2 linked regions of the Desulfurobacterium sp. TC5-1 genome follow. The main gene of each other region encodes a partner of the protein of the gene in region 2 in a complex. Links are inferred from orthologs where the notes say so. Each region holds a gene or a part of one and is shown on either strand. Other genes may lie near its edges.

Region 1 (4,330 bases), on a different replicon or contig from region 2:
GTGCCCTTTCATTATCTATTTCTGTAACAAATAATTGTCTTCCTCGCGATTTTGTATAGCCTTCAAGAATTGACATAACCCTTTTCACGTCTTTATCCCTTAAACCAGAATAAAGAACATCCACTTTTAGCTCGAGAAGCTTCAAAGTTTCAACAAACTTCTTTACGGCATCAGGATTATGGGCAACATCCACTATTAAAAGAGGTTTTTCCCTTACAATCTGAAATCTTCCCGGAAGCTTCACGCTGGACAATCCCTTCACAGCTTTTGAAACTGAAAACTCTTCGCCAAGAACTTCTTTTAAAATAATCTTTGCAGCTGAAACGGCCGTAGCACTGTTTACAGCCTGATGAAACCCGTAAAGAGGAACTAAAAAGCGAAATGCCGAATCCTCATCCCTGTAAAAAGCCTCTGTTCCTGAAAGAGAAACATTAACATCTAAAGTGGAAAAATCCCTGCCATAAGCGATAATCCTATCCGTAAACTTTTCTGCAAGCCTGAAAACAACCGGCAGATTATCGGAAATAACAACAGGAATCCTATCCTTTACAACGTGCAACTTCTCAACAGCTATCTTCTCTATCGTATCACCAAGGTAATCTTTATGGTCAAAATCAATGTGGGTGATAACCGCTAAATCGTGAGAAATGGCGTTTGTAGCATCAAGCCTTCCGCCAAGTCCAACCTCGTAAACGACAAAATCACAATCTTTAAAAAGAAAAACAGCAAGCAAAAAAGCAGCCTCAAAGTAAGTCAGAGAGAATTTTTCAACAACAGGCAAAATTTCTCTAAACGCCCTATTCAAAGTCTCTGTATCAACCTGTCTGAGATCCAAGCGAAATCTCTCGTTGAACCTTAAGATGTGTGGAGATGTAAAAAGACCCACCTTTTTTCCGTGCTCCTTCAAAATAGAAGCAATACAAGTGGAAGTGGAACCTTTGCCGTTGGTACCGGCAACAATAACGGATGGAGGCAGAGAAAAAGAAAGGGTGCTTAAAGCACCCTTTATCCTGTCAAGCCCGATTTTCCAGACAAACTCTTTACTGGCAAAATAGGTCTCAAAATCAGTCACCTAAGCAACTACCTTCTCTGTAAACAGTTTAAGAAAATGGACTATCGTATCCTTTAAATCTTCCCTTGGAACAACCATGTCTATCAATCCGTGTTCAAGGAGAAACTCTGCCTTTTGAAAACCTTTTGGAAGTTTCTGTCTTATCGTTTGTTCAATGACCCGGGGGCCGGCGAAACCTATAAGAGCCCCAGGCTCTGCAATAATCACATCCCCTAAAAAGGCAAAGCTTGCAGAAACACCACCCATCGTAGGATGGGTAAGAACAGAGATGTAAGGAACCCCCCTTTCCTCAAGACGAGCAAGGGCTGCTGATGTTTTGGCCATCTGCATAAGGGAGATAATTCCCTCCTGCATCCTTGCTCCTCCTGAAGAAGAGATACAGATGAAAGGTATCCCTTCCTCTGCAGCCCTTTCTATGTTTCTTGTAATCTTCTCGCCGACCACCGAGCCCATACTTCCACCCATAAACTTAAAATCAAAACAGGTAACATACGCATCTATTTCGCCAATTTTTCCTTTAGCATTCACAACAGCATCTTTTAAACCCGTTTTTCTCTGAGCAGAAGCAAGTCTTTCAGTGTACGGTTTACGGTCACTAAACCCTAAAATATCTTTTGGCTCAAGCTCTGTATCAAGTTCCTCATACTCCCCTTTATCAAAAAGGGAAAAGAGTCTTTCTCTTGCTTCCATCGGAAAATGGAAGCCACACTTTGGACACACCATTAAATTCTTTTCAAGCTCACCTCTGAACAGAAGGCTTTTACACTCGTTACACTTTATCCATAAACCGGAAGGAACCGCTGAAGCTTTTGTTTCCCCGGTATCTATTCCTTTTTTAAACAACTTTCTAAACATACTTTATCCCTTAAAGCAAATGATGTCAGGCAGTGTATTTAAAAGCTGAATAAAAGCGTCTGAAGAAATGGTGTAATAAACTTTATTCCCCTCTCTCTTTTTGTCAACTATCCCTTTATAGCGAAGTGTCCTGAGATGCTGCGAAAGAGAAGACTGAGAAATTCCCAATTCTTTCTCAAGGTCTGTTACACACATCGGTTTTTCTTTTAACTTAAAAAGAATCTTTAATCTTACCGGAGAAGCCAGCGCTTTCAGACATTCCGCTCCTTCTTCAAGTCTCCTGTCGTCAAGCATTTTAGAACCTGTCTTAGCCATATAAACCTCCTGAAAAGAATAACAAAATATTAATTTTAGGTGCACTATTTTAAATTATAGAAATCTTGTCTGGTGTTGTCAATGTCTTATATGCTAAAAAATGAAATTCTATCTATTTTGTATCGAGAATTTAAAAAACCATCTCTCTCCAAAAATCAAAAACCACTTTTTAAGCCATTCATAAAATAAAATCTTTTCTAAAAACAACAAAGTGCGGGTTCAATAAATCTCTTTTATTGTAAATTAATGGTTTACCTGTTTCATAATTAACAACCCGTCCGCCTGCCGCTTCAACAACTGCCTGGCCAGCCCCGGTGTCCCACTCCATTGTAGGTGCAAGCCTTGGATAAACATCAGCTTCCCCCTCTGCCACAAGACAGAGCTTTAAAGAACTTCCTTTAGAAACCGTTCTTATCTTGCCAAACCTCTCTTCCATCTCTTTTATAAAAGCCTCTGTTTCAGGATTTCTATGGGAACGGGAAGCAACAACAACCACTTCCTCTCTCTTACTCTCTACAGGAAGCCTTACCGCTACCTTTTCTATTTCGTTCCAGAACCTTTCAGGAGAAGTTATCTCTTCTAAAAAAGAAAATTTGCCATTTTCAACCTTGAAAGCTCCTATCTTTTCCGCTCCATAGTAAAGCGTTTTTACAACAGGTGCATAAACAACCCCTAAAATTGGCCTTCCATTCTCAATAAGAGCTATATTAACCGTAAATTCACCATTCCTCTTAATAAACTCTTTGGTTCCATCAAGCGGATCTATAAGCCAGAAGCGCTTCCACCTGCTCCTCTTTTCATAAGGAACTGTTTTTCCTTCTTCCGAAAGTATAGGATAATCAGGAAGATGGGAAACTATTATCCTGTGAGAAAGCCTATCTGCTTCTGTAAGAGGTGATTTGTCCGCCTTTTCTTCCACCTCAAAATCTCTCTCATAGACAGAAAGAATAGCTTCACCGCTTTTTAAAGCTGTCGTTATTGCTGTAAAGAGTAAATCTTTCATAATTCTATCCTCTATATATCTATTTTTACATCATACGGTTCAGGCTGCGGTTTACCTATGAACCATCCCTGACCAAGACCAACACCGATTTCTCTCATAAGTGTGTAATCCTCTTCGTCCTCTATAAACTCAGCTAAAACCCTCAGTCTAAAAGGCTTGGCAACCTCAACTATCGATTTCATAATCGTCAGGTCCCTTATATCTCTCTTCGCTCCTTTAACGAATTCTCCGTCTATCTTAAGAATGTCTGCAGGAAACTTTTTAAGGTAACTGTATGAGGAGTAACCTGAACCAAAATCGTCAATAGCTATCTTTGCATTCATATCTCTAAAAATCTGAAAGATACTCTGAGCAACGTTCATCCCCATAACTTTCTGCGACTCCGTAATCTCAATGACAATATTGGAAGAGTTTAGATTCCTATCTTTCACAACCCTCCATATATTATTGAGTTCCTTAAAAAAGTATTTCATAGAAAGATTGAAGAAAAGCTTATAACTATTATCAAGATAAACAGAGGCCTTTTCAAAAATGATCTTATCTATTTCAGGAATTAGATTAAACGTGTTTGCAATATCAATAATATAATCTCCTTTTAAAACTTCGTCACCGTGAAATATTCTGGCTAAAACCTCATAACCGTAAATTCTCCCTGTTCTGAGACTCACTATAGGTTGAAAGTAAGGAATCACTGTCCGCTTTTCTATAGCCTCAACAAGCTTAAGACGTATTTCCTGCATCTTATCAAAATTGCTCGATTCGTTATCTATAAAAACAATACAGTTTTTTCCCCTCCTCTTTGCACTGTAAAGTGCCTCCTCGGCCTTTTTAAAGAGATCACACACATTCCCCTGATCTCTTGTGTAAAACGCAACACCGCAACTTGTGGTCAGAGAGAAAAAGTCCCTTCCTATTTTAAAGTTCAATCTCTCAAAATGCTTGTTGTATATCTCCTCTATTCTGCGAAACCCGAGCACCGGATCAAGACCTCTAACAAGAATGGCAAAACTGTTTGAACCAACCTTACCAATAATGAAAGAAGAACAGTACCGGGTAACAACCGAACAGACCTTTTTAGCAACGGC
Region 2 (5,423 bases):
AAGAGAAAGAGAAGGAGAGTTCACAGACCTTTACGACTTCTGCGAAAAAGTGGACATGAGACAGGTAAACCGAAAAGTTCTTGAAGCACTTATAAAAGCGGGGGCTTTTGATTCTACAGGATATAACAGAGCAACCCTCCTTGCAACACTTGAAAAGGCAATGGCAGCAGCTCAGAGCATTCAGAAAACTAAAAACAAAGGCCTAATGAGTCTGTTTGGAGACGAATCTTCAGTTATACAGAAAGAGTATGTTGAAACAGACGAGTGGCCTGAAAGGATAAAGTTAGAGTACGAAAGGGCAGCTATAGGATTCTACTTATCCGGGCATCCTCTATTAGAGTATCAAGCACTTGTTCCCTTGCGCCTTGATACATCTTCTCATAAGAGCGAGTGGAAAGACGGACAGGAGGTTACCATAGCTGGTGCCATAACCTCCGTTAAAACTAAAAGAACCCAAAGAGGAGAAATGTGGGCAAACATTGAAATAACAGACCTCGAAGGTGTTCTCAATGTCCTTGTATTCCCAAACGTTTTCAAAGAATCGGCAGAACTTCTAACAGAAGGTAACGTTGTCATAGTGAAAGGAACTGTAAGAGAAGAAGAGGGAAGCATATCCATAATAGCCAGAGAAATTGGACGCTTTGAAAAGAAACTTTCTGATGTTATAAACAGAATTGTCCTTAAAATTGATGATACAATCTTTTCCGAAGAATTTTTAGAACGGTTAAGAGAATTCTTAGAAACAAACAGTTCTCCTGATGGAAAACCGGTAGTAATTGAACTTGAAACAAACGGATACATAATACAGTTGCAAACACATCCAGACTTTGCAATACCGGTTGATGCGGCTATTTTAAGAAGCCTTAAAAAGATGATAGGTGAAGAGAGGATAAAAATCCTTTGAGAGGGACAAAATGGCAGTTTTGTTAGAATTTGAAAAGAAGGTAGAAAGACTGAGAAGAAAAATAGAAGAGTTGAAAGAAAAAGGGAAACACGACCCGCAGGTGATTAGAGAGATAGAAGAGAAATTTCAAAAAAAGATTGAAGAGTTTTACTCCAACCTTACGCCGTGGGACAAGGTGCTTCTGGCAAGGCATCCTGACCGTCCCCACGCTATTGATTTTATAAACAACGTTTTCGAAGAGTTTATTGAGCTTCACGGCGACAGACACTGCGGCGACGGAAAGGCAATCATTGCTGGATTTGCATACTTTAAAGGCATTCCTGTATGTGTCATAGCCCAGGAAAAGGGAAGAGATACAAAGGACAAAATAGCAAGAAACTTTGGAATGCCAACACCTGAAGACTACAGAAAAGCCCTCCGAGTCATGAAACTTGCAGAAAAGTTTGGAAAACCAATAATCACGTTAGTTGACACCCCCGGCGCATTTCCGGGAATTGAAGCAGAAGAACACGGGCAATCAGAAGCCATAGCAAGGAACCTTCTTGAAATGTCCAGGCTGAAAGTCCCCGTTGTAAGCGTTGTAATTGGTGAAGGCGGAAGTGGTGGTGCTCTGGCCATAAGTGTTGCTAACAGACTTTTAATGTATGAAAACGCTGTTTACTCGGTAATATCACCGGAAGGATGCGCCGCAATACTGTGGCAGTCACAAGACAAGGTTAAGGAAGCTGCCGAAGCTCTAAAGCTAACATCCAAATACCTAAAAGAGTTAGGAATCATTGATGACATAATACCTGAACCTCTTGAAGGTGCTCACAAGGACTACAAATTCACATTCCAGAAATTTGAGGAATATGTGAACAAACACCTTAAAGAGCTGTTAAAAATGAGCCCGGAAGAGCTTAAAAAAGATAGATATAGAAAATTTAGAAAGATTGGCAGCTATCAGAGTCAGGAGTAGCTCTATTGACTGTATAGTCAATTTCCAATATATTACCAACGACAACTCACCTTCCCTGATTCGGAGAGGGGTGCCCTAACGGGTTCTCTCCGAAGACGACGGGATGGGAGGCTAAACCAGAAAACAGGAGGAAAGATGTCTGAAGAGATCAGAAAAGAAGAACAGGCAGAAGAGCAGAAAGTAGAAGCGACAGAGCAGGAAGAAACACAGGAAGAAACATTCAAGCCAAGACCAAAAGGCTCAAGAATCACAATGAAAGAACTTCTTGAAGCCGGGGTTCACTTCGGTCACCAGAAAGAGAGATGGAACCCCAAAATGAAGAGGTTCATCTTCACAGAGAGAAACGGTATCCACATTATCGACCTTCAAAAAACTCTCAAGTACTTTGATGAAGCTTACGACTACGTTGCCGACTTAGTGGCAAACGGCGGAACAATTCTTTTTGTCTGCACAAAGAAACAGGGACAAGACATCGTAAAAGAAGAAGCCGAAAGATGTGGCATGTTCTACATTAACAAGAGATGGTTAGGTGGAACAATTACAAACTTTGAAACTATCAAGAAGAGCATTTTCAAACTTAAAATGCTCAAGAAGATGGAAGAAGAGGGCATCTTTGAAAAGCTCCCCAAGAAAGAGGCTATGAAGCTTAAAAGAAAGAAAGAGAAGCTTGAGAAGTACATCGGCGGAATTGAAAACATGAAAAGAATTCCTGACGCCCTCTTCATCGTTGATGTGGTAAGGGAAGAAAACGCCGTTACAGAAGCAAGAAAGGCAGGTGTTCCTATCGTTGCCCTCGTTGACACAAACGCCGACCCTGACCTTATTGATTACCCAATTCCGGCAAACGACGACGCCATTAGAGCAATAAGACTTCTCACGTCAAGAATCGCAGATGCTGTCCTTGAAGGAAAGATGAGAAGAGAAGCTATAAAGCTTGCCGAAGGCGAAGAGGCTATTGAAGAAGCTGAATTCGTTCCAGAGGAGGAATAATAATGGCTGAAATAACAACACAGATGATAAAAGAGCTTAGAGAAAAGACAGGTGCCGGTATCGTTGACTGTAAAAAGGCCCTTCAGGAAGCTGAAGGCAACATGGAAAAGGCTATTGAAATTCTCAGAAAGAAAGGTGCTGCAAAAGCTGCAAAGAAGGCAGACAGAGCAACGGCTGAGGGTATCGTTGTTTCTTACATCCACGCAGGCGGCAAAGTCGGCGCTTTAGTTGAGATTAACTGTGAAACGGACTTCGTGGCAAGAACAGATGACTTTAAAGCTTTAGGCCACGAAATAGCCATGCAGGTGGCCGCAATGAAACCAAAATACGTAAGCAGGGAAGAGGTTCCTGCTGAAGTGATAGAAAAAGAGAAAGAAATTCTCAAAGAGCAGGCTGTTGCAGAAGGAAAACCTGAACACATCGTTGAGAAAATCGTTGAAGGAAGACTTAACAAGTTCTACTCAGAAAACTGCCTTCTTGACCAGCCATGGATTAAGGACGACAGCAAGACAATTGGTGATCTTATCAAAGAATACATCACAAAGCTTGGTGAAAACATCAAAGTAAAAAGATTCTGCAGATTCGGAGTAGGGGAGTAACATCCCCTCTCCTTAAACCTTCTTCAGGGAAAAGGGTTATGGAAGAAATAAAATATAAAAGAATCCTCCTTAAACTCAGCGGCGAAGCCCTTCAGGGAAATCTTCCCTACGGTATAGACCCGGAATTTTTAAGTTCCCTTGCTGAAGAGATAAAAAAAGTTGCCGACTTGGACGTTCAGCTTGCTATAGTCATCGGCGGCGGTAACATCTTTAGAGGCGTAAAAGGCGCAACTCAGGGAATGGACAGAGCAACTGCAGACTATATGGGAATGCTTGCGACGGTTATGAACGCCCTTGCACTTCAGGACGCCCTTGAGAAGAAAGGTTTGAAAACGCGCGTTTTATCCGCTATAGAGATGAGAGAAATCGCAGAACCTTACATCCGAAGAAGGGCTATCAGACACCTTGAAAAGGGAAGGGTGGTCATATTCGCCGCAGGCACAGGAAATCCGTTCTTTACAACCGATACGGCGGCAGCACTTCGTGCCGCAGAAATAAATGCTGACATCCTTCTAAAAGCAACGAAGGTTGACGGTGTTTATACGGCAGACCCCATGAAGGATAAGAATGCTGTAAAACTTGACAAAATATCATATAAAGATGTTATAGTAAAAGGTATAAAAGTGATGGATTCAGCTGCGGTATCACTCTGCATGGAGAACGGCATACCGATAATTGTGTTTGACGTCCGTAAACCGGGAAACCTTGAGAAGGTAGTAAAAGGTGAAAATGTAGGTTCAGTTGTAGAAGGGGAGGCACTATGAATGACATTATAAAAGATGCCGAAAGAAGAATGAAAAAAAGCGTTGACGTGTTAAAGTCTGAATTTGCCGGACTCAGAACGGGTAGAGCATCAACCGTTCTTGTTGAGGATATAAAGGTTGATTACTACGGAACAATGACACCAATAAAGCAGCTCGCCCAGATTTCTGTTCCAGAAGCGACACAGATAGCCATCCAGCCATGGGACATCTCTGTTGTTCCAAACATTGAAAAGGCCATAAGGAACTCCGATCTTGGCGTAATGCCTCAAACAGACGGAAACGTGATAAGAATAAACCTTCCACCTCTAACTGAAGAGAGGAGAAGAGAGTTAGTTAAAAAGGCTGGAAAGATGGCTGAACAGGCAAGGATAGCCATCAGAAACATTCGCCACGAGCTTATGAAAGAACTCGATAAGATGAAGAAAGAGGGCGGCATATCCGAAGATGAGATTAAAAGGCTTAAAGACGAACTCCAGAAAGTTACTGATAAATACGTAAAACAGGTTGATGAACTCCTCAAGAAAAAAGAGGAGGAAATTCTCACAGTCTAAGGGAGGTGAAAATGGCTCACGTAATTGACCAAGAAGGATGCATCGGATGCGGCGCTTGCGCTTCTGTATGTCCTACAAACGCTATTCACCCAACAGATGATGGAAAGTACACCATTGCTGCAGAAGAATGTATCGACTGCGGCGCCTGCGTTGAAGTGTGCCCAACAGATTGCATCAGTGCTGAGTAATAGCCTGAAAGCAGGGGGATTTTATTCCCCCTTTCTCTTTTTTTTAACCCTTAGCTTTAGCAATAACTTTATAGAGATTATCTTTTACATCGTCAAGGATTTCATTGTTGTAAACCTTTTGTAGAACTGAAAGGTTCTTTTTCAAAATATCTTTATTAAACATCAAAAGCATTTTTGCAGCTTGAAGTCTTAAAGAATCGTCGTTATTAAAATCTGAAACAATCCCCAGCAAATACTTTACACCTTCGGGACAGCTCAATCTCCCCTCCGCCCACATAGCAGCACTCCTAACAGACTCATCAGGCGAAAAGAGAAAATCCTTTACAAGGGAGCAGTATCTCCTGTTTCCTGAATTTCCTATGTAGGTAAGTGCGGAGGTTAAAATAATCGTATCATTATCATTCAAAAAAGGCTTTAAAAGTTTCGAAGATATCTTTCTATTCTTAACAAAAGGAAGCCTTAAAGCAAG

What was found.
Region 1: the proteins of H153_RS0107800 (region 2) and accD are in contact, whole or in part, in a solved structure (PDB 8UXZ), measured with the Escherichia coli proteins. The link is inferred for Desulfurobacterium sp. TC5-1 from one-to-one orthologs.

The regions. Positions count from the first base shown.
Region 1 is NZ_ATXC01000001.1:1,271,962-1,276,291, forward strand. The notes cover bases 1-2,916. They hold accD (acetyl-CoA carboxylase, carboxyltransferase subunit beta), read right to left. Parts: upstream 1,928-2,916; coding sequence 1,073-1,927; downstream 1-1,072. Other genes in these bases: H153_RS0106665 (Mur ligase family protein), read right to left, coding at 1-1,072; H153_RS0106675 (metalloregulator ArsR/SmtB family transcription factor), read right to left, coding at 1,931-2,242; cysQ (3'(2'),5'-bisphosphate nucleotidase CysQ), read right to left, coding at 2,421-2,916. Outside these bases: more of cysQ, read right to left, coding at 2,917-3,245; H153_RS0106685 (bifunctional diguanylate cyclase/phosphodiesterase), read right to left, coding at 3,257-4,330.
Region 2 is NZ_ATXC01000002.1:40,125-45,547, forward strand. What follows is about bases 1-2,888. They hold H153_RS0107800 (acetyl-CoA carboxylase carboxyltransferase subunit alpha), read left to right. Parts: upstream 1-914; coding sequence 915-1,862; downstream 1,863-2,888. Other genes in these bases: dnaE (DNA polymerase III subunit alpha), read left to right, coding at 1-904; rpsB (30S ribosomal protein S2), read left to right, coding at 2,115-2,852; tsf (translation elongation factor Ts), read left to right, coding at 2,855-2,888. Outside these bases: more of tsf, read left to right, coding at 2,889-3,451; pyrH (UMP kinase), read left to right, coding at 3,490-4,215; frr (ribosome recycling factor), read left to right, coding at 4,212-4,766; H153_RS0107825 (4Fe-4S binding protein), read left to right, coding at 4,778-4,954; H153_RS0107830 (HEAT repeat domain-containing protein), read right to left, coding at 4,998-5,423. UniProt on the Escherichia coli protein: Component of the acetyl coenzyme A carboxylase (ACC) complex. First, biotin carboxylase catalyzes the carboxylation of biotin on its carrier protein (BCCP) and then the CO(2) group is transferred by the carboxyltransferase to acetyl-CoA to form malonyl-CoA.